Regions from separate parts of the Arthrobacter sp. Rue61a genome, predicted to be linked through region 2. Evidence: riboswitches for the same ligand, from Rfam matches in the RefSeq annotation. Region 2 holds a riboswitch; each other region holds the start of a gene.
The links. A riboswitch is a leader RNA that binds a small molecule or an ion and turns the genes downstream of it on or off. The one in region 2 is predicted to bind cyclic di-AMP.

Region 1 (9,874 bases), 640 kb from region 2:
TCCTCCAGCCAACGGAGTAGTTCCTGGGCTTCGCGGGCCGTCCGATCTGTCTTTGCCGCCTCATCCAGTGCCCGGATATCCCGGGCCAGCTCTTCGCGGATGGCTGCCTCATCCTCCGCCGCGGCACGGACATCGTCCAGGACCTTCTGCAGCCGGCCCACCAGCATCTCCGCGCTCGCCTCATCCGGCAGCCGGGGGATTTCGATGGCCGTCCACGCTTCGGTGAGGAGTCCGCCGTCGTGGTTCTGTTGGGTGGCCCGCGAGCCGGGGGAGCCGGCAGCGGAAGGTTCGACGCCGGCGGGGAGCCCCGTGCGCTGCGGTCCCCTGTGGATTCCGGTCAGGCGGTGGGTGGCTGGATCGCGCGTGACGCTGAAGGTGGGGTGGACCAGGAGCCGGAGGGCGGCGGTGTCACGGGCGATCTCGGCAGTCACGGAGGGAAGCAGGTAGGGCATGTCGTCCGAAACGATGGCCAGCAGGCTGGCATCCGGTTCGTGCAGGACCCCGATGACGGCTTGCCCGGGCTCGCGGCGCACGGCCAGGGACCGGTGGTATCGGGCGCGTTCCAGCAGCGTTTCAGGCGTGTAGTTTCGGACGTCGTCCTCAGCCACATGCTCGTAGTAGTCGGTCAGGAATCCGTCCGTCGGTCCCATACTGGGTGACATGTCGCTGCGCCTCCGCTGCGCAAAGGAGCGGACGTGCGTTGCGGCCCGGCGAAGTCCCTGCGCCTCATTTCATGATCGCTGGGGACGGGCCGGGGGTAAACCCCTAAAGCGGGGAGCCGGCCCCAAGACGTGGTGGCGGGATTCGAACCCGCGTGCGCTGCTTTGCAGGCAGCTCCCTGGCCTCTCGGGTACACCACGTGCAAACGACACTAGGTGCCGGACCGCGGCCGGATCAAAGTTCATTTCCCCGGCTTTCGCAGGGCTACGCTCGGTGTCCCAGGGCTACGGGTTGGCGTCGCCGCGCTAAGGGAAAGTTGCCCTGCGTTGCCTCCCGTGACGGCGCTCCGTGAGCATGCGGATCCTTGGCTTGCTCGTTGATCGCAAGGTTCAAGGGCGGGAGTCTCGGACAAGCGCGGGATCCGTGCCTGCCCGCCGCCGCGAACGTAGCCCGGCCACTTTGAAAACCCCGGACGCCACCAAGAGTGTCAATATGGCCGCCGCCATGTGCGTGTAGAGCATGAGGTGGACCGAGCCGCCACTTGGGGCCGCACCGTTAGCCGGCGCACCGTTAGCCGGCGCACCCGCGGCAGGAGACGTAGCCTGACCGCCGTGCAAGTGATCCAGGATTCCGATGCCGGGGAAGTATCCGCCAAAGGCGTCAAAGCCCAGATGCAGCAACTGCTGGGCCACGCCGGACAGGAGCAGCAGTAACAACGGCCCATGCACCCAGCGGGCAAGCAGTTGGGCGGCCAGGCAGCCGAGCGCGGCGAGGCCCAGGAGCACGGGTATGGCTGGTGCGCTGCCTCCGGCGACCATATGCGCGGCCAAGCCCAGGGCCACAGCTGCCAGCCCTGCAACCCAAGCCAACTTCTCCTGCACAAGTGGTGTGCGCATCGCAGTCCCTTCCTCCACACAGGCTATGTGGAGGAAGCCGGGCGGAAAAGGGGCCCGGGAGCTAAGCGAGGAGCGTGTTCACCAACCGTGCCGCAACCTTCGCGGTCCGGGAGTCGATGTCGAACTCCGGATTCAGCTCGGCCACGTCCAGGTGCAGCAACTTTCCGCTGGCAGCCACTTGCCGGCAGATCGCGCTGATCACCGGCAACGGCACACCGTAAGCGGCCGGCGCGCTCACCCCGGGGGCCACCGACGCCGGCATCACATCCAGGTCGATGGTCAGGTACAGCACGTCCACTCCCGCCAGGAAGTCAGCGACGAAGACCTCCGCTGCTTCCGGCGTGCACAGCTCATCAAGCAGGTACTTCACGCCCAGGTCCCGGGCGGTGTTGAAGAGCGTCCGCGTGTTGTTGGGCTCCGAAATTCCGACGACGGCGTACTGCAGTTCGCGTCCCGCGGCAGCTTCCGCGTGGGCCATCTGCAGGAACGGCGTGCCCGAGCTCGGCGTCGGCTCGTCCCGCAAGTCAAAGTGCGCGTCCAGGTTCAGCACACCCAAACGCTTGCCCCGGACCGCTTCGGAACCGGCCACGCCCAGATAGCTGGCGAACGCGGTCTCGTGGCCGCCGCCAAGCACAACGGTGAGGTTGCCGGCGTCGAGCAGTCCCGAAATGGCGAGCCCGGCGCGCTCTTGGCCCGCCTCCAGTGAGTCGTCCTCCACAACCACATCGCCGGCGTCGAACACGTCACGGTCAAGGTGGAAAAGCCAGCGGACCCAGCGCCGAACGGATCGCGGCCGGAGCCGCGGCGGCACCCACGCGTCCTTTGTTGCGGAGGACGCCGGCGTCGCTGCAGAAACCCAGCACGACGGCGGGACGCGAGGCTGCTGCGGCGGCGCACACGGTGTGGGGTGCTACGGCTTGCCACCATCTCCGGTGCTCGTTGCCCTCGCCGTCAAAACGACCCGTCCACGGAGTGGGGGAGACATCTACGGTGAGGGGCATGGTTTCCATGGTTCAAGCACACCGGACCCGGGCCCCGAAAACCAGCCGTTCCGCCGCGGGAGTGTCTGAAACCCCGGACTCACCCGAGCCCGGAAGCCCGGCGAGGGCTTACTTGACCCCGAGCAACTCTTCCACGGTTCCAATGCCGAAGAACAGCAGGAACGCCGCAGCCACAGCCCACATCAGCGGGTGAACTTCACGGGCACGGCCCTGGAACGTGCGGATCAGGACGTATGAGATAAAGCCTGCGCCGAGGCCGTTCGCGATGGAGTACGTGAACGGCATGAGGGCGATGGTCAGGAACGCGGGAATTCCGACGCCCCAGTCCTGCCAGTCGATCTTGCCCACCTGGGAGACCATCATGAAGCCCACAACTACCAGTGCGGGAGCCACGGCCTCGAACGGGACCAGGTTGATGAGCGGCGTGAAGAACATGGCCACAAGGAAGAGGGCGCCGGTGACGATCGAGGCGAGTCCGGTCCGTGCGCCTTCGCCGATGCCTGCGCCTGACTCGACGAAGATCTGGTTGGAGGAAACCGAGGCTCCGCCGCCCACGATGGCCCCGAGGGCGTCTACCTGCAGGACTCGGTCCACGTTGGGAATGTTGCCGTCTTCGTCCACGGTTCCGGCCTCGTTGGCCAGGCCCACCATGGTGCCCATGGCGTCGAAGAAGATGCTCAGGAGGATCACGAACGCCAGCAATGCTGCAGCGATGAAACCGAGGTGTTCAAACGCGCCCAACGGGTTGGCCTTGCCGATCAGGGATAGATCCGGGGCACCCCATTCGGTGAGCGTGGGAGCAACCAGGGACCAGCCGCGGGGGTTGACGTTGGTGCCGTCAAAGCTCGGGCCGATGTGGAGGGTGAATTCGAGGATGGCGGCCAGCGCAGTGGAGACGACGATGCCGATCAGGATAGCGCCGCGGACCTTGCGGACCACCAGCGCGATGGTCAGGATCAGGCCAACTGCGAACACGAGCGTCGGCCAGCCCATGAGCTTGCCGTCCACGCCCAGGCCCAGCGGGACGGTGGTTCCTGCGGCATCGGGGATGCGGCGGACAAAGCCTGCGTTGACCAGGCCGATGAGTGCAATGAAGAGGCCAATGCCCACAACAATTGCCGTCTTCAGGGCTTCCGGCACGGCCTTGAACACGGCAGTCCGGAAGCCGGTGAGCACCAGGATGAGCATGGTGATGCCGGACAGCACCACGAGCCCCATCATGTCCGGCCAGGTCAGTCCGGGGTGGGACGCCACCGTGACCGCGACGAAGGCATTGACGCCCAAGCCTGTGGCCACGGCAAACGGGTGCTTGGCCCACGCGCCCATGAGGATGGTCAGGATGCCCGCCACGAAAGCAGTGGTGGCTGCCACGGCTGTGAAGCCCAGGGACGCGCCGCTGGAGTCAGGTCCGGAGAGGATCAGTGGATTCAGCACCACGATGTAGCTCATGGCGAAGAAGGTCGCGAACCCGCCCCGAATTTCCCGAGAATACGTGGATCCGCGTTCGGAGATCTTGAAGTAGCGGTCTACTGCAGAACCTTGTTTCAGCATGAAGGTCTCCGGGGATCGAGGGGAGTTTGCTCTCAAATCCTATGTTGTCCGGTGCGGGCCCTCCGAACGATTCGCCTAGTCTGTAAGGAAGCCAACACTAGGAGAAACCGCCCCATGCGTACCATCCGCCCGCTTCTGGCCGCCGTCGTCGCTGCTCTTGCTTTTGCGTCCGCCTTGCTGTTTTCCGCGGCTCCGGCGTCCGCGCACGACGTCGCCGAATCAACCGCGCCAGCCAACGGTGCCAGCGTGGCGGAAGTCCCGGCGTCGGTCTCCATCACGTTCAACAACCGCCCTCTCGCGATTGGTTCCGGAGTCACTGTGACGGCCGGCGGCGAGAACTGGGCGGACGGCCCGGTGGAAATCATTGACAACCAGGCCGTTCAGAAGCTCCGCGAAGGCGCCCCCGCAGGGGAGTACACGGTGGTTTGGCGTGTGGTCAGCTCCGATTCGCACCCCATCGAGGGCACCTTTACGTTCACGGCCGCCGCAGGAAGCACGACGACGGCGAGCGGCCCGGCTGGGGCCTCACCGTCGGTCTCGGCTCCCTCAGCCGCAGTACCCACGGCGGGCACCGCAGCACCGGGGACGGGCGCCAGCGAGCCGGCCGCTGATGCCTCCCAGCCCTTCCCGTGGAGCATCGTCGGGTTGGCTGTTGTTGCTGTTGGTCTCGTTATTTATGTTGCTGTTACCGCACGGAAGAAGCTGGCAGCTTCAAACGACCCCGAGGGCGATACTCCCGCGGAATAGCGCGGTTTTCTACGTAGCTGCGAATATCTCGAAACGATTACCGCGACACGCCAGAGACCCATTTCCCGTTACTTAAATGTGACTTCGACGGAATCATCGCGTACGGTAGTACCTGTGCCTGTTCCACGTAGCGGGCACTTCCGGCCTGATTGCCTAGCTCTGCCGCAGTCCGGAATCCGTTCGCAGACAAACCTACGGCAGAGACGGGGAACCCAATTTAGGCCGCTTTCGAGCGTGCCTTGGGGTGAAGTCACGAAGCTTCCGCTGAACAGCGGGGGATAGTGGCCGGGTGACTCCCATCCGAATCCGACAGCTAACCTCGCAGGCATCGGGAGAGGCTCTTTCATGTCTTCACGCATTCTTCGCGGCCGTCGTAAGGCGGACAGCGTACGTCCTAATCCGTTCATCTCCATCTCGAAGGCAGTGGCCAGCAACGCTTCCGGCGCTGGCCGTCAGGCAGCTGTTATCGCAGCAGCCTCGGGCCTCGTTTTGACCGGTTCCATTGCTGCTCACGCAGCTGAGGCCCCGGTTCAGCGCGACTCCAGCCCCGCAACGGTCGCTGAGACCGTTTCCGAGGCACCCACCAAGGTTGTTACCGCTCTGGCAACGGCTACCGTCAACTTCGAGCGTCCCGCTGTTGCTTCCGTAGCAGCTCCGGTCATCGAAAAGCCGGCTCCCGTTGTTGAGGCTCCCGTAGTCCAGAAGGCAGCTGTCACCACCGCTGCTGCAACGGCTCCCGTCGCCGCCCAGGCTGCGGTTGCTGCTCCCGTGGCTGCCGCACCGGTTGCCGCTGCTCCCGTAGCTGCTGCCCCCGCCGTTGGCGGCGTCAATGCAGCCATGGTTGCCTCGGCTTACGCACAGATCGGCATCTTCCAGGACTGCACCGCCATGGTCGAGAAGGCCCTTGGTTCCGCAGGCATCCCGGTAGGCGACCTCGGTCCCATGCAGTTCATGAACTACGGCAAGGTCGTCAGCGATCCTCAGCCCGGTGACATGATCGTCCAGTCCGGCCACGTTGCCATCTACATCGGCAACGGCCAGGCAATCAGCGGTGGCATCAACGGCAACCAGACGGGCATCCACCCGATCAGCTGGTTGACCGCAACGGGTCCCCTGACCTACGTACGCGCTGGCGCATAAAGCCTCACGCTTCAGTTCAAAAACCGGCGCCTCCCAAGATTAACGTCTTGGGAGGCGCCGGTTTTTGGCGTTAAGTTCTGTTCATAAAAGTCCAGCGCGGGAAGTACGACGGCGGTTCTGCTGGCCTGCGTTGGTGAGGTGGCTTGTGTTGGTGAGGTGGCCTGTGTTTGCCGGACATGACCAGCCAGGCGATGGCGGTGCCGGGGGCTAGGCGACGGCGATGACGCTAGGCGATGGCGATGCCGGGACCTGCCGGCAGGGCTACCTTGGTGGAGATTGCCTGGCCCACTGCTTTGGCTTGCCGCAGCACTTCCTTGGGAGACGGGGTGATCAGGTCCCCAACGCCCACCAAGTGCATCCCCACCGCCCGCATGGCGGCCGCGAAGTTCTGGCCAACGGCTATTCCAAGTTCGGCGAGCATGCGGCGTAACTGGCTTTGGGCGCAACGCGTCACTACTACGTGGTCCGCCAGGAGGACGCCGTTGGCTGTGTGGACTGCCCACTGGCGTGGAGTGGATTCGAGGGGGCCGGATGCGTGGAGGCCTGTTCTCAGTCCGGCCGTGGTCATGCTGGCCGCCAGTCCGTACCCGATCTGGCGGGAGGGGTCCGCCCCCAGGAAATCGAGGCGTACGGCGCGGGTGGTGTTGCGAACGTCTAGTTGATGGTTGGCGGCGTAGTTCCGCAGGTGACGGAGGATCTCGTTGCGTTCCTGCATGGCGGTAGGATCGGCCACCTCGGTGCGTTGAAGCATGCCGGTGTGAACAGAAGGACCTGTGGTGGACAGTGCACCGAACCCGTCTACGACGATGGAGCCCACGCCGAAGCGGCTGAGCTCGCTGGCAACTGCCAAACCGGACAGGCCGGCTCCGATGACCACGGTGGTGGTGCGTTCCGTGGCGGAATCAGGCGTGAGTGACACTGCTTGGTTCCTCCTTGACGTGTGTGCCTTACGGCATCGCGTGGGATCGCGTCCGAGTTCCCCAAGCGGCCGCAAATAAATGGCCGGAGTGTGTGGTGTGAAACATGTTCGCCGGCCATTCGGTGACTCGAACACTACCGAACTTTTTCGGCCATGGATAGCCTCCGCGACTCCGCGTTTTGTGTGTTCGTCCGGAGCGCAATGTGGAAGGCCGGGAACCGAGCCCGGACCGTTATGCACATAGCCCGATGTCGCCTTGATTCGCCACTGCCGACCGAGAATAGTTGGGATTGGGAGGAGAAATTTCCGGGTTTCTCCTGCCCCGGCCATTGACAATGAAACAGTGAGGCAATCCGACGAGGAGAACCTCTGGCAGAATAGCCGGAACATCAAGCAGTAGGTGGAGAGGCAGGCCCCCATGGACCAGCACGGCAGACACAGTGAAGAGCCACAGGACGGCCAGGATCAGGCTGTGGAACCAGGTGGCATCGTGGTCGGAGTGGACGGTTCAGAGCACGGGCAATGTGCTTTGGTTTGGGCCGCGCGGGAGGCTGAACGTCGGCGCCTTCCTTTACATATCGTCACGGCATATTCCGTGCCCATCTTTGCCGCATCCGGGCTGGATGGCGGCTACGCAACAGTTGACGATTCCGTGATTCGCGAGGGCGCGGATGCGATCGTTCGGCAGGCCCTGGATAAGGTCTCCGGATATGCCATCGACGTCGATGCTTCTGTCGAGAACGGCGACGCCGCTGGTGTCCTGTTGGATCTTTCCAGCGAGGCCGCACTCCTTGTCTTCGGGAGCAGGGGTCGCGGCGGATTTGTTGGGCGTTTGCTTGGCTCGGTCAGCAGCGCTTTGCCCGCCCACGCCAAATGCCCCACGGTGACAGTCCCGCTCTACTGTGCCGATCGCCTTGGTGAAAGCACTGAGGACAAACACATCAAGGCTGAACATGCCAAGGCTGGCCCACGTACTGTGGAAAATGTGGTTGCCGTAGGCGTGGACGGTTCCGAGCAGGCCCGCGTGGCCGTGCTCGAAGCTGCCGAGCAAGCACAGCGCATGGGCGCGAAACTCCGGGTGATTTGTGCCGTACCTCAGTACAGCGGTTCCCTGGCATGGGTTCCGGCACCCTTGGACCGGGATGCCTTGTTTGCGGATATCAAAGTCCAGCTGGACGCCGGGGCTGATTGGCTCAGAAGCCATTTCCCTTCATTGCCCATGGAAACGGAACTCAGGGATGGTTCCCCCGTTGATGTTCTGGTGGAAACCAGCCGCAGCGTCGAGCTGGTGGTTCTGGGTACACGGGGCCGTGGCGGCTTCGCGGGGATGCTGTTGGGTTCAACATCGGACGGAGTCCTGCATCACTCCAAGGGGCCGGTAATGGTTGTTCCGGACCGTGACGATCCCAGACTCGCTGACCGCCACAAGTTTGGGCCTATGCTCGGCGCTGCTTAAGCCGGATCCTGTTACGTCCATGGACAAGAAACAGCCCGGGGAACCGTCACAGGATCACGAAGCCAGCCTTGGCGGGCCCGGTCCAGTGTTCGTTCTGGACATCGCCGCAATCCGTGGACCCATGCTGCCGGAGGTTGGCGGCAAGGCAGCCAATCTAGGCGAGTTGGCCAGCGTCGGCCTGCCGGTTCCGCGCGGATTCTGCCTGACAACTGCTGCCTACCGGCAGGCTCTCTCGGGTGTGGGCTTGGAGCCTGTCTTTGCGGCTTTGTCGGAAGCTGATGCGGCCGGCATGGACCAGCTCAATGAGCTTGCCGCCCGCGCCCGGTCTTTGGTGATCGAGGCCGGGGTGCCGGCCGAAATCGCCGAAGCGGTGCGGTCTGCATACCAAAATTTGGGCGCCAACGTACCCGTCGCCGTGAGGTCCTCGGCCACCGCAGAGGACTTGCCGTTCGCAAGTTTCGCCGGACAACAGGACACCTTCCTGAACGTTGTGGGCGTGGATGCAGTCTTGGATGCCGTGAGCCGCTGCTGGGCGTCGCTCTGGACAGACCGCGCCGTGGCCTACCGGACCACTAACGTGATCGACCACGCAACTGTGGCCTTGGCTGTAGTTGTGCAGGAAATGGTGAATTCCGCTACCGCTGGCGTCATGTTCACCGCCAACCCGGTGACGGGGAATCGCTATGAAACGGTCATTGATGCCAGCCCTGGCTTGGGGGAGGCGGTGGTGTCCGGGGCTGTGAATCCAGACCATTACGTTGTGGACGCCCGGCGCGGTGCCGTCCTGACAAAGGTCTTGGGGGACAGGCAAGTGGAGATCCGCGCCACGCCGGGCGGCGGCACGGAGCGGGTTGAACGGCCCTTGCCTGCTGATTCAGCCGTGGAGCCCTGTCTCAGTGGTCGTCAGATCCTCGCGCTTGCCAAGCTGGGCCTTGAGGTACAAGAGCATTACCGTGCTCCGCAAGACACCGAGTGGGCCATCGACGACGACGGAAAGCTCTGGCTCACCCAGGCCAGACCCATCACCACGCTGTACCCGCAAACCTCACGCACGCCCCCGGCTCCCGGCGAGCACGCGTTCCTGAACTTCAGCCTCGCTCAGGGCCTCACCAGGCCTCTGACGCCCATGGGGTTGGCCGGAATCCGGCTGATTGCCTCAAGCGTCGCCAAGACGGCGGCTTTCGACGTTCCCGATCCCCGGTCAGGGCCGCCTGCCTACTACGAAGCCGGACAACGAATCTTCTTCGACTTCAGCGCCGTGCTGCGAAGCCGGGTAGGCCGGACAATCGTGCCACGGGTTTTTGACGTCATGGAAGCCCGCTCCGCAGCCATTATGCGTGGGCTCTTCGCCGACCCGCGCTTCGCGGTGACCATCAAGACACCCGTGAAACTGATCCGCCATATCGCCCCGGTGGCGGCTAAGCATCGTGTCCCGGAGTCATTGTTCCGCGGTCTGTTCCGTCCAAGTACAGCAATGCGGCGTGTGGAGCGGCTCAGTACGGAG
Region 2 (9,874 bases):
AGCCCAGTTCCTCCAGGTCACCCGGGTGGACCAGGATCACTCGACGACCATCCGAGACGCCACGATACCGGTCATCCAAGCCGTAGAACGTGGTGTTGTATTGGTCGTGGCTGCGCACCGTCTGGAGAATCAGGTGGCCCGTCGGCGCTTCGAGATACTCCAGGGGCCGCACGGAGAAGCGTCCCTTGCCGATGTCCGTGGCGAAGGTACGGGTATCCCGGGGTGGGTTGGGCAGGACGAAGCCGTTCTTGGTGCGAACCCTTGCGTTGAAGTCCTCAAAGCCGGGAATGACTCGGGAGATGTGGTTGCGGATGACATCGTAGTCCTCAGCCATGGCCCGCCAGTCCACGCTGTGGTTCTCTCCCAACGTCGCTTGGGCCATCCGTGCCACAATCACCGGTTCGCTCAGGAGGTGCTCCGAAACCGGCTCCAACCGTCCTTGCGTTTTGTGGATGACGGACATGGAGTCCTCCACTGAGAGGAACTGCTTGCCCTTGGGGTGTTTGTGGTCAGCGTCCGTCCTTCCCAGCGTGGGCAGGATCAGGGACGTCTTGCCGTGCACGATGTGTGCCCGGTTGGGTTTGGTGGAGATGTGGACAGTCAGCCCTGCCCTCTTCAAGCCTTGTTCCAGGGCAGCAGTGTCCGATCCCGCCGCTGCGAAGTTTCCACCCATGGACACGAAAACATCCACGTCTCCCTTTTCCAGGGCATGCTGGGTTTCCACGGAGTCATAGCCGTGATCCCGCGGCATGTGGAAGCCAAACTCTTTATCCAGTGCGGCCAGGAAGGATTCCTTGGGTTTCTCCCAGATGCCCATGGTGCGGTCGCCCTGCACGTTTGAGTGGCCGCGCACCGGACAGGCACCTGCCCCGCGCTTGCCGAAGTTGCCTTGGAGCAGCAGCAGGTTGATGATTTCGCGCAGGGTATCCACCGAATGCGGTTGTTGGGTCAGCCCAAGCGCCCAGCAGATGATTGTTGCCTTGGACGCAGCCATCATCCCGGCTGCCTTGGTGATTTCTTCCCGGCTCAGCCCCGTGGCCCGTTCGGTTTCGTCCCAGTCCAGTACGGAACGCGCCTCCTTGTAGGCTGCGAACCCTTCGGTCTGCTGCTCTATGAAGGAATGGTCGACGACGGTCCCGGGGTTGGTTTCCTCTTCTTCCAGGAGCAGGTGGCCCAGTGCTTGGAACAGCGCGAGGTCGCCGCCCACTTTGATCTGCAGGAATTCGTCAGCGATGGTAGTGCCGCCACCAATGACGCCGTTGAGGGATTGCGGGTCCTTGAAGTTCAAGAGGCCGGCTTCGGGAAGCGGATTGACGGCGATGATCTTTCCACCGTTGTTCTTGCAGTCGCGCAGGGCGGACAGCATCCGGGGGTGGTTTGTTCCGGGGTTCTGACCCACTACCAGGACCAGTTCGGCGTGGTGGATGTCCTCCAAGCTGACCGTGCCTTTGCCGATTCCGATGGTCGGGTTGAGGGCGCTTCCGGAGGACTCATGGCACATGTTGGAGCAATCGGGAAGGTTGTTGGTCCCGAGGCTTCGCGCAAACAACTGGTACATGAAGGCGGTCTCGTTGGCCGTACGGCCGGAGGTGTAGAACACGCACTTGTCAGGCGTTGTAGCGTTGATGTGTTCGCCAATCAAGGCAAAAGCTTCAGTCCAACTGATCGGCGAGTAGTGGGTGTCGCCCGGCCTGATGACCACGGGTTCGGACAGTCTTCCCTGGCTTCCCAGCCAGTACTCCGTCTTGTCCTCGAGGTCCGACAGGGAGTGCTTCGCCCAGAATTCGGCACCGACGGTCCGGGTGGTGCTTTCCTCTGCGATCGCCTTGGCACCGTTCTCGCAAAACTCCGCGGGACTGCGCCTGCCGGTGATCGATTCCGGCCAAGCGCACCCGGGGCAGTCAAAGCCATCATGCTGGTTGACCCTGAGCATGGAGCGGACCGTACGGGATACACCGGCCTGGGCGTATCCGCGTTCAAGGGCAACAGTGACGGCTTTGAGGCCTGCCGCGGCTTGTTTGGGCGGGTGGATTTGCAGGTCATCTTCGTTGATGTCCTGTTCGGGAGCATGCCTGTTCATGAGTCCATCATTGCACTTTGTCATCAGGCGCAAGGCCTCCCGAGGCACGCCTCAGGCGTCCAGTGCGCTCCAGTCCACAGGGCCGGAAGGTGCCTTCCGCTGTTGCCGGGGCGCGGCTTTTCGGGTCTTGTCCTCCGGCGCCTTCGGCACCGGCAGCGCTTTACCCCAAGGCAACGCGAAAGCGGGCACCATCTCGCCCAGCTGGACGCCATGGGGCGGCACCACCATCACCCCGTCCGCACCTGCAAGGCCACGCATCATTCCAGGACCCGTGTGCTGCGCAGGCGACGCCAACCCGTACACCAGTTTGAACGGCATCAGGCGCGTCTGCCCGGGGTTTGCGTCAATGGTGGTTCCGCAGGGAACCTCGCCTACGTCTTCCAATCGACCGTGTCCCAAGGCAGCCAACAGGGGTGCGCCAACAGTAAACAAGGCCATCATCGCGGCCAACGGATTTCCAGGCAGTCCCAACACAAACCGGCCGTCGGGCAGTTCCGCCAACACTGCGGGATGTCCCGGGCGCATGGCGATGCCGTCGATCAGCAAGCTGCCACCTAGCTCGGCAACAGCCTTGCGGAGGTGGTCCGTTCCCGAGCGTCCCGTCCCGCCCGTAGTAATGACGACGTCGGCTGGCGGCTCCGCTTCACCATAGGGTTGCTCCGGTGTCAGCTCATCAAGAGGTGGCTCGGTGTCCTGGAGCGCGTCGATCCACTCCTGGTAGCTGTCGCCCACCCTGAGCTGTTCCCCTGCGATGCCGCCCAAGAGTTCCACCACCGCACCCAGTTGCGGGCCGAAGGTGTCCCGGACCTGACCGGGCAAGGGAACCCCCTGGGCCACGACTTCCGAACCCGTCAGAAGGAACCGGACCAGCGGCTTGCCCAGAACGTCCAGCTGGTCCAGGCCCGCAAGCGCTGCGAGGGCAATGTGTGCCGGATTTAGAACAGTGCCGGCTTTGAGCAGGACGTCACCCTCAGCGGCCTCTTCCGCAGCCTTGCGGATGTGTTGGCCGTTGCGAGGCTCCCCAGGTTTGGCGGTGCCGCCCAGGGCGAGAACCGGCAGGCCGTCGTCGTCAGTTGTGAGCACACCGCTCTCGCTCCGCAGGACTGCCTTGGCGCCGGGCGGTATCAGCCCGCCCGTAACAATGGGACTGGCCTGGTGCGGCGCCAGCCTCTGCCCGGGCTCACTGAGGATCCACGGACCGCTGCCGTTGACAGCCCATCCATCCATGGCTGATGAAGCATAGTGCGGCATATCCTGCACGGCCAGGGCGTCCGAGGCCAAGGTGCGGCCGAGGGCAGAGCCGAGCGGCACCGGCCCCGGCGGGATCGGGGCAGCAACATCGAACGCGCGCTGCCGGGCCTCATGCCATGTGTGTGCCGCGTGATGGCCCTCGTTGGGGGCCCCTGTCATTCCGGGCCGGTCCCGGACTCCGAGTACTCCTTGGCCACTTTGCGGGCCAGCTCCAGGGCGGCATTCATGGACGCATCATCGCTGGCCTGGCCGATGCCGCGGGCCATGCCTGCCGCATATCCGGCAATGAACGTGGTCAGGGGTGCGGCGGGGCGTACCACCGAATGCGCTGCTACTCCGGCGACAGCGAGGACCTCGTTGACGTCCACTTCCACGCCCTCAAGCTCGAAAGCCTGCAGCAGTGTGCGGCACCACTCCTCGAGCGTCTCTTCCTGGCTCTTCACGTCCGCCTCCAACTCGTAGTCAATGCCCAAGGCCGCGGCGTCCTCCCAAGTATCCACGTCATCCGTGGACCCCGCGGGAACGTCAACGTCCAGCACGTTCAGCCTAGCAAGCAGCCGGAACACTGAAGAGTTCGTTAACCCGGAACCTTCGGACGCTACGGCCACTTCCCGTTCCAAGGCGGCTGTACTGTAAGCCCCCAGGAGTGGTTGCTTGCGCCCGTCAGGAGAAACAGCCATGGCTCCTTCCACGCCGGGAACGGACGCTAGGGCGGCCCACAGAAGGTCAACACCGCGGGAAGCATGCGGCATATCGCAGGCCAGCACCAGCGTCCACGGCGTGTCCGATCCACTCTTCCTCAGCGCAGCCATGCCGGCCGCAATGGCCGCGGCAGGCCCGGCGAACGCCGGCTCCTCCCGCGCCCGCAGGACATCATCCGGCAAGCGTCGGCCGTCCCTTGACTCGTCGCCGGGAGCATCCGGCCCCACCACAACCACCGCCGAAGCACCCCGGGCGGCCTGCAGGGCATGCGAAAGGAGGGTGTCGCCGTCGTACTTCAACGATGGCTTGGGCACCCCACCGAGGCGGGTGGCGCGGCCACCCGCCAAAATCACGGCATTGAACTCCATCCGCCCAGATTACCCGGGCATCCGGGGCTCAGCAGAAATCGATCAGGCAGCGGATTCCGGCAACAGGAACGGGTCCCAGTCCGGCGCAGGTTTCTCGAGTTCTTTGATCTGCCACATGGTTCCCTGGGGCACACCGGGTTTGAAACGGAGCTTCCAGCCCATCTCAGCCAGCGTGTGGTCGCTCTTGGCGTTGTTGCATTTCAAGCACGCCGCAACCAGGTTTTCCCAGGAATCCGCGCCGCCCCTGGATTTGGGGTGGACGTGGTCTATGGTGTGGGCTGTTTTCCCGCAGTAGGCGCAGCGATGGCCGTCGCGGCGAAGTACCCCGCGGCGACTCACGGCGGTGATCCTGTTGTACCGGGGACGGATGTAGCGGTTGAGAAGGATCACGGAAGGTCTTCCGAGAATCTCCTGTGGCCCGACGACAGGCTCGTCGCCTTCGGCCACTACGCTAGCTTTCCCAGTCAGCACAAGGACCAGCGCCCGGCGGAATGTTATTACCGCCAGCGGTTCATATCCAGCATTCAGAACGAGTGTGCGCATGCACGTACCTCTTCACGGCCGCACCCGTCAGGGGCACGAGGGCCGGCTGCCCTCTGCTTGTACGGGCTGTGGATCGACACCATAAGGGTAAGCACTTATATGCCGTATCAACGAATTTTTTTGTGATGTCGTGTGCGGTGTCGGCAAGAGTTCATGCGCGGTTAAAGCAGAACACCCCGCCGGCCGAAGCCTGCGGGGTGTTCCTAAGCTCTGAGAATTAGCCGTTGACGCGGATGAAAACCGGGCCCGAGCCCACGTTGGCGCTGAACAGTGCCGTGGTGGATCCGTTCCATCCACCGTGGACTGCCTGGCCGTTGCCGACGTAGACAGCGATGTGGGCCTGTCCAGCCAAACCACCGTTGGCGTAGTAGGCGAGGTCACCGGGCTGGGCTTCTGCTGCACTGACAGTGCGGCCCAGGGAAAGATAGCCGGCGGGCCAGTCGTGGAAGTTGATGCCCACGGCCGCCAGGGAGTTGGTCACCAGCATGGTGCAGTCCTGGGTCACGCCGATCTGGGCGTAAGCAGCCGCAGCGATGGCTGCCCCGAGACCGCTGGAAGCCGCCGGAGCGGGGGTCGGGCTGCTGACGGCAACGGTCGCGGTGGCTGCCGGAGCGGCCGCCGGGGTTGCTTGTTTGGGCTCAACCTTGGCTTCAACCTTGGCCTGAGCTTCTTCGATCACAACGGGGGCCGGGGCTTCCTCCGTGGTGACAACGGGGCGCTCGTAGGAGATGGCCACCGTGGAGTCCGCGGCGATGGTGGCCTGGACTACGGACTGCACGTCCAGAGTGGACGTTGACGTCGATTCACGATCCACGTTGGTCTCGGCAGCGTTGGCGGCGATCCCACTGGTCAGGACCAGGCCTGAAGCTGCAGCGATAACTGCTGCCTGGCGGCCAACGCCACCGGCGTTGGTGGTGACGGCCTTGGCGATGACGGAAAGCGAGCTGGTCTTGGGGGCCTCAGCACGGTGCCGCGCAACCTTGTTTGCACTGGTCATGATTTTCTCTTTTCGTATCCGAGTGCAGTTGGGGTGCACACGGGTAGTGGGTTGGCCAACATGGGGGCATGCTGGACGACCCCGAACCGGATTATTTCTAGCGGAGGGTGAAACGTGAGGATGAAGTCCCGGTGGACGCTACGGAGTGCAGCAGCGTTGACGTAGGGGATGCTGATTCGGGCCTGCTGAGAGCGGAGGCCGAGGCTGCTGCCGGTACGGGCGCCAGATGGCGCAAGGTACCTGCCGTGAATGATGCAGCCTTGCAAAGGGTGTTCGACGGGTTCGCGCGAACCGTTGGGGCGCTAAGCCGCGCAGGGGTAGTGCATGATGACACGTAGGTAGCCTCTCCCAGTGCCTGCGAGGTGAGCTGTCGGATTCGGATGGGAGTCATCCGGCCACGCTGCTTCCACGGAAGCTTTGCGACTTTACCCCTAGGCCTTCTTTCGAAGACCGGAAGTGGTTCCCCCGCCCCTGCCAGACGATTTTGCGAACGGACCTTGAGCGGTGGCAGAGCTAGGCAATCCACTCAAGTGCATCGGCCCCCTAAAAAGCCGATGCGCTCTGTACGCTACAACAGTTGGACCTGAATGTCACATTCAGGTCACGGCGCGTCTCGCTCATGCGAGAGGCGACCATCGACTGGGATTAGAGCCAGCCCATGGGGTCTACGACTTCACCGTTGACCTGGACCTCGAAGTGGAGGTGGCAACCGGTGGAAGCGCCCGTGGTGCCACTCAGGGCCACGGTGTCGCCGCGGTTCACGGTCTGTCCTACCTGGACGGTGAAGGACGACAGGTGGTTGTACGTGGTTTCGAGGCCATTGCCGTGGTCGACCACCACGCGGTTGCCTCCGCCGTACTCGTGCCATCCGGCGAAAGTGACCTTGCCGGTAGCTGCGGCGTGCACAGCCGTGCCGCACTGGGCTACGAAGTCCTGACCGCGGTGGAAGTCACCGGCACCACCCGTGAGCGGGCTGATGCGGTAACCGAAGGGGGATGCCGTGGTGAGCGTGTCCAGGGGGCTGGCCATGGTGCCAACGGATGAGGCGCGCTGGATGCTTCCAGCAGACTGGGCGCTGAGCAGCTGCTTCAGCTTTCCATCGGGGTCCGCGGCAGTAGCGACTGCGGCGCGGCTGAAGTCGATCTTGGCCGACGCGGCAGCGGAAACCTCGGGCTGGCTGCCGGCGGGGGCGGCGACGGCGAGGGCCGATTCGGTCTGTCCTGATTCCGACGTGGCCATGACGGGGCTTGTAGCCGGCAGGCCGACAGTCAGGGCAAGCCCGGTGGCGGCAAGCGCAACTCCGGCCTTCTGCCCGACGCCGCTGGCAGCGGCGAAGTCGGCAACCTGGCGCAGCGGGCTCTTACGGCGGCGCACCTGACGCTCGGTGTCGCGGGGCCGGATCTCCGTTACGACGGTGGCTGGCCGCAGCTCAGCAGCGGGGCCGGACGCGCGGCGGCGACCCCTGACGTTCTGCGATGTCAAACTCTGTTCCTCTCTCAAAAGCCTGCGAAGTTAGCTGTCGGATTCGGGTCAGAGAGTACAAAGACCCGGTCCGCACGAGGCGCTCACGGCACACAGGTATCCCAAGAGGGACTTGCATACGTGGGCACTTCTGCTGCGGACTTCACCCCAAGGCTGCTTCTTTAGACAGCCGCTTGTGGTTCCCCCGCCTCTGCCAGTGGTGGTGACACACCTGATCCGCTGGCAGAGCTCGGCTCCGGATCAGGTAACGCTTTGGTATCAGCGCTAGTAGATAACTATAGGGGATGAAGGCCTGCGGTAATAAATTCGTTATCAACAGGAGGCCGCTGAGAGAAGGAGGCCTTTATCATCTTTTTCGGAAAACCGCAGGTCACACGCGCGCCGAAGCGGGCAAAGTGAGGTTTGACACGGTGCTTTGGGGCTTCGCTCAGCTGAGTGAGACGAAGACGTGCGCGGCAACTTCCGGAGGCAGCTCCAACGCGCCCTCAATACCGGGGACCCGTACTGAGATGTACTCGCCGACGCGCTCCAGCGAGACACTTGCGCCCGGACGGATTCCGCCTTCGTCCAACTGGGTCAGGAGCTCGGGCTCCACCTGGATGGGCTCCGCGAGGCGGCTGACCACCACACGGGAATCCGCGGCATAGCCGTCCATGGCCTGCAGAAGGTTGACATCGAGCCGTGGGAACGGCTGGCTGGCAAGGCCACCAAGCGCTTCGAGTCCGGGGATGGGGTTGCCATAGGGGGACTCCGTGGGATGCTCCAGGAGCTCGTAGAGCCGACGCTCCACCCGCTCGCTCATGACGTGCTCCCAGCGACAGGCCTCATCATGCACGTAGGCCCAGTCCAGACCGATCACATCGGCCAGGAGGCGCTCCGCGAGGCGGTGCTTGCGCATGACCTCGGTGGCGCGCTTCCGTCCCACTTCAGTCAGTTCCAGGTGGCGGTCGTTGGACACAATCACCAGGCCATCGCGCTCCATGCGTCCAATGGTCTGGGAAACAGTGGGTCCGGAGTGGCGCAGTCGTTCGGCAATGCGCGCCCGGAGAGCCACAATGTTTTCTTCTTCAAGCTCCAAAATGGTCCGAAGATACATCTCAGTGGTATCGATCAGATCCGTCATCCAGCTCAGCTCTCCTCGAACGCAGTTCCTTGCGTAATCTCCACCGTACCGCGTCCCTAGCAAGGGCGGACGGTGTGCACCGCCGCCCCCTGAACGCCAACCACCAGCCTAGCTTATTTGGAATTACTCTGGATAATTCCGGTCGCATTCGGTGAGCCCGCATTCCACGTAGCGGACTATGACGGCCGCAGGTTCCTGCGCGCGGGCCGTGTCAGGCAGAATTGGGGTGTCGAAGGGGCAGTTGATGCCCCATGCCACCTCCCATCTCTAGCCGACACCCATTGGAGCGCCACGTGAGCGACAACAGCATCACCATTCCCGCCGACCTGCTGCCCAAGGACGGACGCTTCGGCGCTGGACCGTCCAAGGTTCGCCCGGAACAGATCGAAGCGTTGTCTGCCGCATCGACCACCATCCTGGGCACTTCCCACCGCCAGGCTCCGGTCAAGAACCTGGTTGGTTCGGTCCGTGAAGGACTCAGCCAGTTCTTCCGCGCTCCGGAAGGCTATGAAGTGGTCCTCGGCGTGGGCGGCTCCACAGCGTTCTGGGACGTGGCCGCGTTTGGCCTGGTAGAGCAGAAGGCACAGCACCTCTCCTTCGGCGAGTTCGGCTCAAAGTTCGCCGCCGCCACCAACAAGGCACCGTTCCTTGATGCTTCCTCCATCATCAAGTCCGAACCCGGCACCCGCCCGGTGGCACAGGCCGAAGCCGGCGTTGACGTCTACGCCTGGCCCCAGAATGAAACGTCAACCGGCGTGGCCGCCCCCGTCAAGCGCGTCGAGGGGGCTGACGAAGGCGCCCTCGTCCTGGTGGACGCCACCTCGGCAGCCGGCGGGCTGGACGTGGACGTCGCCGAGTCGGACGTCTACTACTTCGCGCCCCAAAAGAACTTCGCTTCCGACGGTGGCCTCTGGCTGGGCCTCTTCTCCCCCGCCGCCCTGGAGCGCGCGGCACGGGTCAAGGCAAGCGGCCGCTGGATCCCGGACTTCCTGGACCTGCAGACCGCCATTGACAACTCCAAGCTGAACCAGACGTACAACACCCCGTCGCTGTCCACCCTGGTGACCTTGGACGCCCAGGTGCAGTGGCTCAACAGCAACGGCGGCCTGGACTTCGCCAGCAAGCGCACGGCAGACTCCGCCAACCGTATCTACTCCTGGGCCGAGGCATCCGAGTACGCAACGCCGTTCGTTGCCAACGCCGAGGACCGCTCCAACGTCATCGCTACGATCGACTTTGACGACTCCATTGACGCCGCAGCCATCGCCAAGGTCCTGCGCGCCAACGGCGTGATGGACACCGAGCCGTACCGTAAGCTCGGCCGCAAC
Region 3 (9,874 bases), 250 kb from region 2:
CGTCATAAATGAACGCCATTTCATTCGGGTGAAGTAGGGATTATTGCTCCTCTGCTGAATTTTCTTCGACACTTCTGGCATTTTGAGCACCTCTGTTGCAGTGAACTCCCCTCAGGCGGAATCTCACGATCTGAAACACTTGTTGTCCAATCGCAGGCTGCTTTTCTCGCCGATTTTCTGGCCGAAATCTGCTACAAGCTGTAGAAAACAGAGGGAATCGGGAGATAAAGTTCCGCCGCCGACTTACGTGGCCCTGCACTCCCACCTCGCTAGGGTGGAGTTCACAGCGTCCTCACAGGACGGGCATAGCGCTGGCTTACCGGCAGAACGGAGAGTTGTCTCATGGCCTCCTCGCACTCCATGACCAACAACCTTCCCCAGCTGTCCCACCCGGACGGCTCACCGATCCGCGCCCTGGTGGTGGACGACGAACCCAGCCTTGCCGAGCTCATGAGCATGGGCCTGCGCATGGCGGGGTGGTCCGTGGCGGTAGCCGGCGACGGTCCGGGGGCAGTAAAGCTGGCCAAGGACTTCAGGCCGGACGTGCTGGTCCTCGACGTCATGCTCCCCGGCTTCGACGGCGTGGAGGTCCTCAACCGCATCCGCACCTTCGCGCCGGAAGTTCCGGCCCTGTTCCTTACCGCCAAGGACGCCGTGCAGGACCGCATTGTCGGCTTGGCTGCCGGCGGGGACGATTACGTCACCAAGCCCTTCAGCATGGAGGAAGTGCTCCTGCGCCTTCACCGCCTCGTCCAACGTTCCGGGGTGGCCGCCATGGACACTGCCGAGCTGGTGGTGGGTGACCTCACCCTCAACGTAGACACCCGGGAAGTAACCCGCGGCGGCGAGGACATCTCCCTCACCGCCACCCAGTTCGAGCTCCTGCGATACCTCATGGAAAACCCCAAACGAGTGGTCAGCAAGGCCCAGATCCTGGACCGCGTGTGGGACTACGACTTCGGCGGCCAGGCCAACATCGTGGAGCTCTACATTTCCTACCTTCGCAAGAAGATCGAAGCGAACCACCCGCCCATGATCCACACCATCCGCGGTGCCGGATACGTCATCAAGCCCGCGGACTAGGCGTTGAGCACACTTTCAGGAGTGGCCAAAAGGTCAGGTGCGGCCTTAGAGACACAGCGCAGCTGGCTCAACCCCTCCACGTGGCACCTGCGCACCAGATTGGTCCTGGTGGCCATGGCCCTGCTGGTCGCCATTTGCTCTGCCGTGGGAGTGGTCAGCTACGCGTCCATGGACATGGTCTTCAACAGGCAGCTCGACAGGCAGCTGGAACAGGCGTCCAGCCGCGCGAATGACTTCGGCAGGCCGCCGTCGAACTTTCCGTCACCCTCCGGAAGGCCTGATCCGCTGGAGGCGCGCGGCCAAGCGGCTGGCACGCTCAACGCGAGGATCAACGGCTCAACCGTGCGTAGCTCCGGTTTGATCGATGCCCAAGGTCACCGCGTCTCGCTTTCAACCGACGACGAGCAGGTGCTGCTCTCGCTCCCCAGGGACAACGGGCCAGTGGACCGTTCCCTGTCCAACGGCGACTACCGTCTGGTAGCGGTCGAAACCGCGTACGGCGACGTGATTGTGACGGGCCTGCCGCTGGCGGACAAACAGAGTGCGGAGGCCTCGCTCGTGTGGACCATGGTGCTGGTTTCGCTGGGCGGCCTGGTGGTGATCGGCCTGGCCGGCACCGTGATCATCCGCCGCACCATGCGTCCGCTGGAGCAGCTCTCCGAAGTGGCCACGAAGGTTTCGCGGCTGCCTCTCGACGCCGGTGAGGTGGCACTTGCGGTGCGCGTACCGCCGTCGGCTTCTCATCCCGGGACGGAAGTGGGCAGTGTCGGCTATGCCTTGAACCAAATGCTGAACAACGTCTCCAGCGCTTTGGAAGCCCGCCAGGAAAGCGAAACGAAGGTGCGTCAGTTCGTGGCCGATGCCTCGCACGAGCTGCGGACTCCCCTGACCGCCATCCGGGGCTATACCGAGCTGCTGAGGATGACCGAGAACTTCACCGAAGACGGCCGGAAGTCGCTGGCTCGCGTCCAAAGCCAGTCCGAGCGCATGACCACGTTGGTGGAGGACCTGCTGCTGTTGGCGCGGTTGGACGAGGGCCAACCCGTGAAAGTTGAGGATGTGGACCTCACTCAGTTGGTGATCGAGACGGTCAGTGACGAGAAAGTCATGGCACCCGATCACATCTGGCAGCTCCAGCTCCCGGACGAGCCCATCACGGTCCGCGGCGACGCCACGCAACTGCATCAGGTGCTGGCGAACCTGCTGTCCAACGCCCGCAAACACACCGACCCCGGCACCACTGTGGTCACCGGCGTCATGCTCTCCGCCGATGGCAGCGCCGTGGTCAGCGTGACGGACAACGGCCCCGGCATTCCGGAAGATTTCCAGGGCCGGATTTTCTCGCGATTTGCCCGCGCCGACGCCGCACGATCGGGCTCTGAAGGCACCTCCGGACTCGGCCTGTCCATTGTGGAATCCATTGTTTCAGCTCACGGCGGTAGCGTGGAAGTGACCTCACGGCCGGGGCGCACGGAGTTCGCCCTTCGACTTCCCACGGTGAGCACCGAAGGCCTGTAACGAATCGGGCAAGGCGACTCACCGGCGTCGTGATCTCTGTTACCTAAATGTGACTTCTGCGGAAACCTCCTGTACCGTCGAAAGGGTGGGTCGCCCCTAGCAGGCCCACATCCGGGATGCGCCGAGCTCTGCCACTTCCCGGAGTCCGTTCTTTCTCCGAGGCAGAGACGGGGGACCCAGAGTCTCCGGGCCAGGCTTTTTGCCGGCCCTTGGGGTGAAGCCGCAGCGTGATGCGCGGCCGGATGACCTCATCCGAACCCGACAGCTAACTCCGCAGGCGCTGAGAGGTAATCACATGTCTGAATTTAACGATCAGACGCGCCCTTCCGCGCGTCGCCGCGACGAGAACAACGCACCGCTCACCAAGTCGCAGTCCGTCCTCAAGAACGCAGCCCGCCAGGGTAAGTCCGGCCACCGCATGTCCGTCGTAGCCGGTGTCGTGGCAGCTGCACTGGGCGTTGCATCGCTCGGAACCGCCGCCAACGCCGCACTGACCCTCCCCGAGGCAAGCCGCGTAGCCGGAACCCAAGCGAGCGCCCAGGTCAACTCCAACAAGTCGGCTGAGATCTCCGCTTCCCTGAATGCTGCCGCCGAAAAGGGCGCAACTGACAGGGCCGCTGCTGACGCTGCTGCCAAGGCAGCCGCTGAGAAGGCCGCTGCCGAGAAGGCTGCCGCAGACCAGGCCGCCGCCGCACAGGCTGCTGCTGAGAAGGCTGCCGCCGATCAGGCCGCCGCACAGGTTGCTGCTGAGAAGGCTGCTGCTGACGCTGCCGCCAAGCAAGCAGCCGACGCCGCTGCTGCCGCCGCCGCCGCGGAAGCCGCAGCAGCTGCTGCAGCACCCAAGGCTGTTGACGACCCCGCTGCTGCCAAGGCCTATGCACTCAGCATCCTGGGCAACTACGGTTGGGGCGCCGGTGAAATGGCTGCCCTGAACACGCTGTGGGAGAAGGAATCCAACTGGAAGACCACGGCGATGAACGCTTCCAGCGGCGCCTATGGCATTGTCCAGTCCCTGCCGGCCTCCAAGATGGCCACTGCCGGCGCTGACTGGGAAACCAACTACCAGACCCAGATCAAGTGGGGCCTGAACTACATCAAGGAGCGTTACGGATCCCCGTCCGCCGCTCTGGGCTTCCACTTGGCCAACAACTGGTACTAAGCCGAGCCGCTTGATCGCCGCGCCCGTTGCCGCCGTTTGCACCAGTACCAACTGGAGCGAATGGCGGGAGCGGGCGCGGCTTTTGCCGTTTCACAGCTGTGGCGCGTGGTTCACAGCTCCGGCACGTGGTTCACAGCTCCAGCACGTGGTTCACAGTGAGGTCACAGCTACCGCCTAAAGCGTTCATAATCGGCGGTCCCATGCTGGATACATGACGCTCACAGATCCCACCACCAGCGCTTTGGCACGAAGGACTCATTCGGCTCGCTTGCGTGGCGCGGCGTTGCCCACTGGTCACCCGGCTCTCCTCCAAGGCCAGACGGGTCCGAGCCCCCAGCCCCGGCGTCTCCCCGTTGACACCAGTGTTGTGGTTCCCGTCCTGGACCTCACCGTCCCTGTCTACAACGAGGAATCGCGCCTGGAACACAACCTCCGCCAGCTGCACGGGCATCTGACGAGGTCCTTTCCGCACACGTTCCGGATCACCGTGGCGGACAACGCCAGCACAGACAGCACGCTGAGGATTGCCGAGCGCCTTGCCCGTGAACTCCCTGAACTGACGGTGGTCCGGTTCCAAGAGAGGGGACGCGGGAACGCTCTCCGCCAGGTCTGGCAGTCGTCGCCGTCACCTGTGCTTGCCTACATGGAAGCGGATCTGTCCACGGACCTCTCCGCGCTGGCGCCCCTTGTGGCACCGCTGATCTCCGGCCACTCGGACCTCGCCATCGGCACGCGTCTGGCGCCGGGTTCCCGTGTCACCCGCAGTCCGCATCGTGAGTTCATTTCGCGCAGCTACACCTCGCTCCTTCGGACGGTCTTGGGGGCTCGTTTCTCCGACGCCCAGTGCGGCTTCAAGGCCGTCCGCGCCGACGTAGCGCACCGCATCCTCCCCCACACCACGGACGACTCGTGGTTCTTCGATACCGAACTTCTGGTGATCGCTGAACGCTGTGGTCTGCGCGTCCATGAAGTACCCGTCGACTGGACCGACGACGCTGACTCCCGTGTCGACGTCGTACGAACCGCCCTGGCCGACCTGCGCGGTATGGCGCGCCTGAACCGAAACCTGCGCCGCATTCCGGTCCACGAGCTTCGGCGTGAACTGGGAGTGAAAGCGATGTTGAGGGGCAGTCTGTCCCGGCGCGTGTTCCGGGCCTTGACGTGGACCTTGGCCTACGCTGTGGTTTTCCTTCTGGTCCGCAACGTCATGGACCCTTGGATGGCGAGCGTCGTGGCGTTGCTGCTCACCACTTGGGTAACGCGCCCGTTCCGGCGTTACGTGGTGCGGGGAAGCAACTTCTGAGCGCTACGCCTCCGGTTCGGCCTCCACCGCACGCCGGACCGCTGCGATGGACGCTGCAACATCCCCCGCGTCCGTGGACCAGTTGCTGACCGAGATCCGCAGGATCTCCCGGCCGCGCCAGGCCGAGCCCGACATCCACACCGCGCCCTCGGCCATGAGCCGTTGCGTGACGCGGTGCGTGCGGTCGTCGCTGCCGAAGCTCACCGAGACCTGCGTAAAGACGACATCATTGAGGACCTCGACGCCCGGGATTGCCGCGAGGCCCTCAGCCAACGCACGGGCGTTCGCCGCAAGCCGTTCAACCATGGCGATCACTCCATGGCGGCCCAACTGCCTGAGGGCGGCCCACACGGGAATGCCGCGGGCGCGGCGCGACAACTCGGGAACCTTCTCGAAAGGGTCCCCCGGTCCGGCGTCCGTTGCGATGAAGTAGCTCGTGTGGATGCTGAACGCCCGGCGAAGTGCTTCCGGGCTCGCAACGATCGCCAAGCCGCAGTCGTAGGGAACATTGAGTGTTTTGTGTGCATCGGTAGCCCAGGAGTCGGCGCCCTCAACACCAGCCAGCCGTTCCCGCAACGTTGGGCTGACGGCCGCCCACAAACCAAAAGCACCATCCACGTGCACCCATGCCCCGCGTTCATGGGCAACGGCTACAGCTTCCGCCATGGGGTCAAAGGCGCCGGAGTGCAGGTTACCCGCTTGCAGGCAGACCAACGATGGCCCGGGTTGCTCATCCATGGCAGCCGCCAGTGCCTCGGGCAGAATGCGACCCTGCTCATCAGCGTCCACTGGAACGCAGGCCCCCAACCCGAGATACCGGAGCGCCAGGTCAACGGCCGCGTGGCGCTCCCGTCCCGCGAAGGTGGTGATGCGTGGAGCACCCGAGAGGCCCAAGGACTGAAGATCCCAGCCCTCCTGATCCATAAGGTATTGGCGGCCAGCGGCCAGTCCCACGAAGTTCGCGGTGGTGGCCCCGGTGGTGAAGCCGACGTCGGAGGTTGCGGGCAGGTGCAGGAGGTCAAGAAGCCAGGCGGCGGCGGATTCTTCGATGGCAGCCGCAGCCGGAGTGGCGAAGCGGAGTCCGGTGTTCTGGTCCCATGCCGAAACCAGCCAGTCGGCGGCCATGGCGGCGGGCAGGGTTCCACCCATGACCCACCCGTAGAACCGTCCGGACTGGATGGCCATCAAGCCCGGTTCGGCCAGGGTGGCAAGCTCGTCCACCACATCAGCGGCTTCAGTTGGCCCGTCCGGGAGGATCGATGCCAAGCTCGCGGCCACCTGATCGGCGTCGACCGCGGGACGGACGGGGCGGTCGGGAACCGACGCCAACCAGTCCGTCGCGTGCACCATGGCCCGCTTCAATGCAGCACTGTACGCCTCCGGCATCGCAGACATGCGCACAGCCTACGCCGGGTTTCCCGCTTGGAACAGCCCGCTCAGGAACAGCTACAGCGTCAGCGTCAGGAGGTGACCGCCGTCGTCGTCCTTCGCTGCTGTGACCGTCACCGCCGAGTAGTCCGGGATCCGCCACATGCCCGGCTCCAGCTCCGCATTGTGCCTGGCAGCGGCCTTGCCCACCACAACGGTCCGCATCCCCGCAGCACGCGCCGCGGCGATACCGGCAGGTGCGTCTTCAAAGACCACGACGTCGGCCGGGTCGGCTCCCAGCAGCGCCGCCGCCTTCAGGTACCCCTCAGGATGCGGTTTACCGCGGGTGACGGACTCGGCGGTGACCGTGGTGGACGGCATGGTGAGTCCGGCCGCCTGCATGCGGATCTCAGCAAGGATGCGGTCCGCCGAGGTGACCAAAGCGATGGCGTCATCAGGAAGCCCCGCCAGCAGGGCTTCTGCCCCGGGAAGCGCTATGACCCCGTCTGTCCGGGAACGTTCCATCTGACCGAGCTCGGCAGTCAGGGCGTCGAAGTCAGCGCCGGCTGGCGCATACCGGCGGACAGTATCGCCGGCCTGGACGCCGTGCGAGGTGCGGAGGATCTCGTCGAAATCCAAGCCGTATCGCTCGGCGAACTCCAGCCACACTTGCTCAACGATCGCCGTTGAATCCACCAGTGTGCCGTCCATGTCGAAAAGGACGGCGCGGACGGTCAGTGTGGGTGGCCCGGTGGGGAGGGCGGGCTTGGCAGGTTGGGTCATGGTTCCATCCTGCCGCACGTCCGGGGTACAGCGCCGAAGTGTGACTTGGCCGAAGACTGCCTAGCCGTTTGGCCGCTGCGGGATGTACTGGATCGCCCACTTGTTGCCGTCGGGGTCAGCGAAGTAGACGAAGTGACCCCAGTCCTGGACGTCGATGTCGCTGACATCCACGCCGTTGGCTTTGAGTTGCTCGTGCGCCTTGTTGATGTCCGCCACCACCACTTGAAGGCTTGGCGCTGTGCCTGGAGGAGCGTCGCTGAGGCCCTCCCCGATGGCGATGGAACACGCCGACCCCGGCGGTGTCAGCTGCACGAAGCGGATGCCGTCCATGGGACGTTCATCGAAATCGGCGTTGAAACCAACCTTGTTGACGTAGAAGTCCTTCGCGCGATCGACGTCGGACACAGGGACAAACACCAGTTCAAGTTTCCAGTCCATGCGCCACAGGCTAGCGGGGGGCGTCGAAAACCGGTAGGGGTGGTTGATTTCGATAGCCTAAGCCGTCCTCTGCGGTCTCTCTTTCCTGAATACGAGGGACATGAGGGAAGCGCAAGCCAGGGCCCCCACGCCGCTGATAACAAGAAACTCGACCAAGGGCGAATGCAAGGCAGTGTCGTCAGTGAACGCGCGGACGTGCGAAATGGCGAATCCCATGGCTGCGTCTGGAAAAACCAACAGGGCGGCCGGGGTGCCGTAACAATACAGTGCGCGAGACACGGGTTGGATCACTGCGATGGCGCCCGGCTTTCGTACCAGAAACCAACAAACCGCAGCAGAGACCCCTGTCCACACGAGGAACCACAAGATGTTGCCTAGGTTGGAACCGCCCTCAAAGGCCCCGTAAGACTCGAAGATGCCGAGACCGGAATACTGCGCGGACGTAACATAAACGGCGAAGGATCCGAGTGCCCACGGAATCAAGGCAGCTCCCAGCAGGACCCACTTACGCACGGCATGTCTTGGCAACGGCGCCATCTTCAAGCGTTTGAATTCCAACATCAGTCTGTCTGGTTGGGTCCGCAAAGACAGTTGTACCATCCCCGGCCACCTCCGCATCATCAGCCTGACCGCTCGTCGGCAGTTCCAATGAGAGTTGTAATCCGTCCGAGCCTCCGTCCAGCAATGCAGTGGCATCGCCCCCATCCTTTGAAACTTCTACGGTCGATTCCTTGACATTGGTTGTTACCGAATCGGACGACTCTATGTCGGGTTGCACGGCAGCAGCCGAGTCTTGGCCCGCGGAGACCACCGCCTCCTGTATGACGGCGGCCGCCGTCTCAGCAGTTTCCTTAACGGATTCATCATGCTCTCTGGCTTGCGCAGCCGCTGGCACCACAAGGGAAATGGCGATGGCCGAAGCACAAGCGAGCGCAGCGAATTGTTTCAATCTCATTCGTCCCCCATCACAACGCGGAGCGGAGGGTCCGCCCACTATTGAAGTGAGCCAGGGCACGAATCGTGACGGGAACCACAACGGGGAAGACTTAGTCCGTTATGAGCAGACACGAGTCAAGGAATCCGAATGACGACGAGTACTGCCGGCACATCGCGTCACTGCACCGCGTGAAGCGGCAAGCAAGCAACCTTCGGAGCAAGGCGGCATGTGAGCCTACCGCAGTTGCGATAAGCGCACCACAGCTCGGGACTAAGAAAGGGGACCGTGAATGCCTTAACCCGCCACGCCGTAGAGGCGGTCGCCGGCGTCGCCCAGGCCGGGCACGATGTACGACTTTTCGTTGAGCTTCTCGTCAATGGAAGCCAGAACGATCTTCACGTTGGCGTCGGAGAGCTCTTCTTCCAGCTTGGACAATCCCTCCGGAGCGGCCAGCAGGCAAATGCAGGTCACGTCCGAGGCACCGCGCTTGAACAGGAACTTGATGGCCTCGCGCAAGGTGCCACCAGTTGCGAGCATGGGGTCCAGGACGAAGATCTGACGGCCGGTGAGGTCCTCGGGGAGGCGCTCGGCGTAGGTGATAATGTCCAGGGTTTCTTCGTCGCGGGCCATGCCCAGGAAGCCGACCTCAGCAGTGGGGACCAGCTTGGTCATGCCCTCGAGCATGCCAAGGCCTGCGCGCAGAATGGGGACCACAAGCGGAGTGGGTTTAGTGAACGCCGTGCCCACGGTTTTGGTGACAGGTGTTTCGATCTCGACTGGCTGCGTCTTGACCTCGCGGGTGGCTTCGTAGGCCAGGAGGGTGACGAGTTCTTCAGTGAGTTGCCGGAAGACCGGTGAAGGAGTGTTCTTATCCCGCAGAACGGTGAGCTTGTGAGCGACCAGCGGGTGGTCCACGACGAGTGTGCGCATCCCCCAAAACTATCATTGAGACATGAGCGCCACCGAGCCGTATCACGCAGATCACCTGGCCTGGATGGGCCTTGCCCTGGACGAAGCCCGGTTGGCGTTGAAAACGGACGACGTGCCGATTGGCGCCGTGGTGTTGGGGCCCGACGGCGGTGTGCTGGGTTCCGGACGCAACGAACGGGAAGCTCACGGGGACCCGACGGCTCACGCGGAGATCGTCGCCATCCGCGAAGCTGCCGCTGCGCTGCGTCAGCTCGCTCACGATTCGGGCGCCTCTGGCGACGGTTGGCGGCTTGAGGATTGCACCTTGGTGGTCACCCTTGAGCCCTGCGCCATGTGTGCCGGGGCTATTGTCCTT

Region 1: linked by a shared signal. The riboswitch ahead of ARUE_RS01925 (NlpC/P60 family protein) and the one ahead of ARUE_RS04895 (M23 family metallopeptidase) in region 2 are both predicted to bind cyclic di-AMP.
Region 3: linked by a shared signal. The riboswitch ahead of ARUE_RS03810 (aggregation-promoting factor C-terminal-like domain-containing protein) and the one ahead of ARUE_RS04895 (M23 family metallopeptidase) in region 2 are both predicted to bind cyclic di-AMP.

Annotation. Positions count from the first base shown of each region.
Region 1 covers NC_018531.1:394,122-403,995, forward strand. The annotation lists gene ARUE_RS01895 (NAD-glutamate dehydrogenase) at 1-650, opposite strand, end outside; tRNA gene ARUE_RS01900 (tRNA-Cys) at 790-860, opposite strand; gene ARUE_RS01905 (hypothetical protein) at 1,050-1,556, opposite strand; partial or broken gene hutG (formimidoylglutamase) at 1,618-2,566, opposite strand; gene ARUE_RS01915 (NCS2 family permease) at 2,666-4,108, opposite strand; gene ARUE_RS01920 (copper resistance CopC family protein) at 4,223-4,855, shown strand; cyclic di-AMP (ydaO/yuaA leader) riboswitch at 5,030-5,197, shown strand; gene ARUE_RS01925 (NlpC/P60 family protein) at 5,201-5,995, shown strand; gene ARUE_RS01930 (NAD(P)/FAD-dependent oxidoreductase) at 6,222-6,914, opposite strand; gene ARUE_RS01935 (universal stress protein) at 7,333-8,370, shown strand; gene ARUE_RS01940 (PEP/pyruvate-binding domain-containing protein) at 8,390-9,874, shown strand, end outside.
Region 2 covers NC_018531.1:1,031,314-1,041,187, reverse strand. The annotation lists gene ARUE_RS04925 (FdhF/YdeP family oxidoreductase) at 1-2,080, opposite strand, end outside; gene ARUE_RS04920 (molybdopterin molybdotransferase MoeA) at 2,132-3,490, opposite strand; gene ARUE_RS04915 (NTP transferase domain-containing protein) at 3,487-4,401, opposite strand; gene ARUE_RS04910 (HNH endonuclease) at 4,444-4,944, opposite strand; gene ARUE_RS04905 (NlpC/P60 family protein) at 5,162-5,941, opposite strand; cyclic di-AMP (ydaO/yuaA leader) riboswitch at 6,280-6,440, opposite strand; gene ARUE_RS04895 (M23 family metallopeptidase) at 6,587-7,423, opposite strand; cyclic di-AMP (ydaO/yuaA leader) riboswitch at 7,428-7,668, opposite strand; gene ARUE_RS04890 (iron-dependent transcriptional repressor DtxR) at 7,851-8,546, opposite strand; gene serC (phosphoserine transaminase) at 8,840-9,874, shown strand, end outside.
Region 3 covers NC_018531.1:782,887-792,760, reverse strand. The annotation lists gene ARUE_RS03820 (response regulator transcription factor) at 343-1,083, shown strand; gene ARUE_RS03815 (sensor histidine kinase) at 1,105-2,601, shown strand; cyclic di-AMP (ydaO/yuaA leader) riboswitch at 2,735-2,893, shown strand; gene ARUE_RS03810 (aggregation-promoting factor C-terminal-like domain-containing protein) at 2,897-3,760, shown strand; gene ARUE_RS03805 (dolichyl-phosphate beta-glucosyltransferase) at 3,972-5,063, shown strand; gene ARUE_RS03800 (pyridoxal phosphate-dependent decarboxylase family protein) at 5,067-6,458, opposite strand; gene ARUE_RS03795 (HAD-IA family hydrolase) at 6,510-7,214, opposite strand; gene ARUE_RS03790 (VOC family protein) at 7,275-7,652, opposite strand; gene ARUE_RS24020 (hypothetical protein) at 8,158-8,607, opposite strand; gene upp (uracil phosphoribosyltransferase) at 8,884-9,519, opposite strand; gene ARUE_RS03775 (nucleoside deaminase) at 9,542-9,874, shown strand, end outside.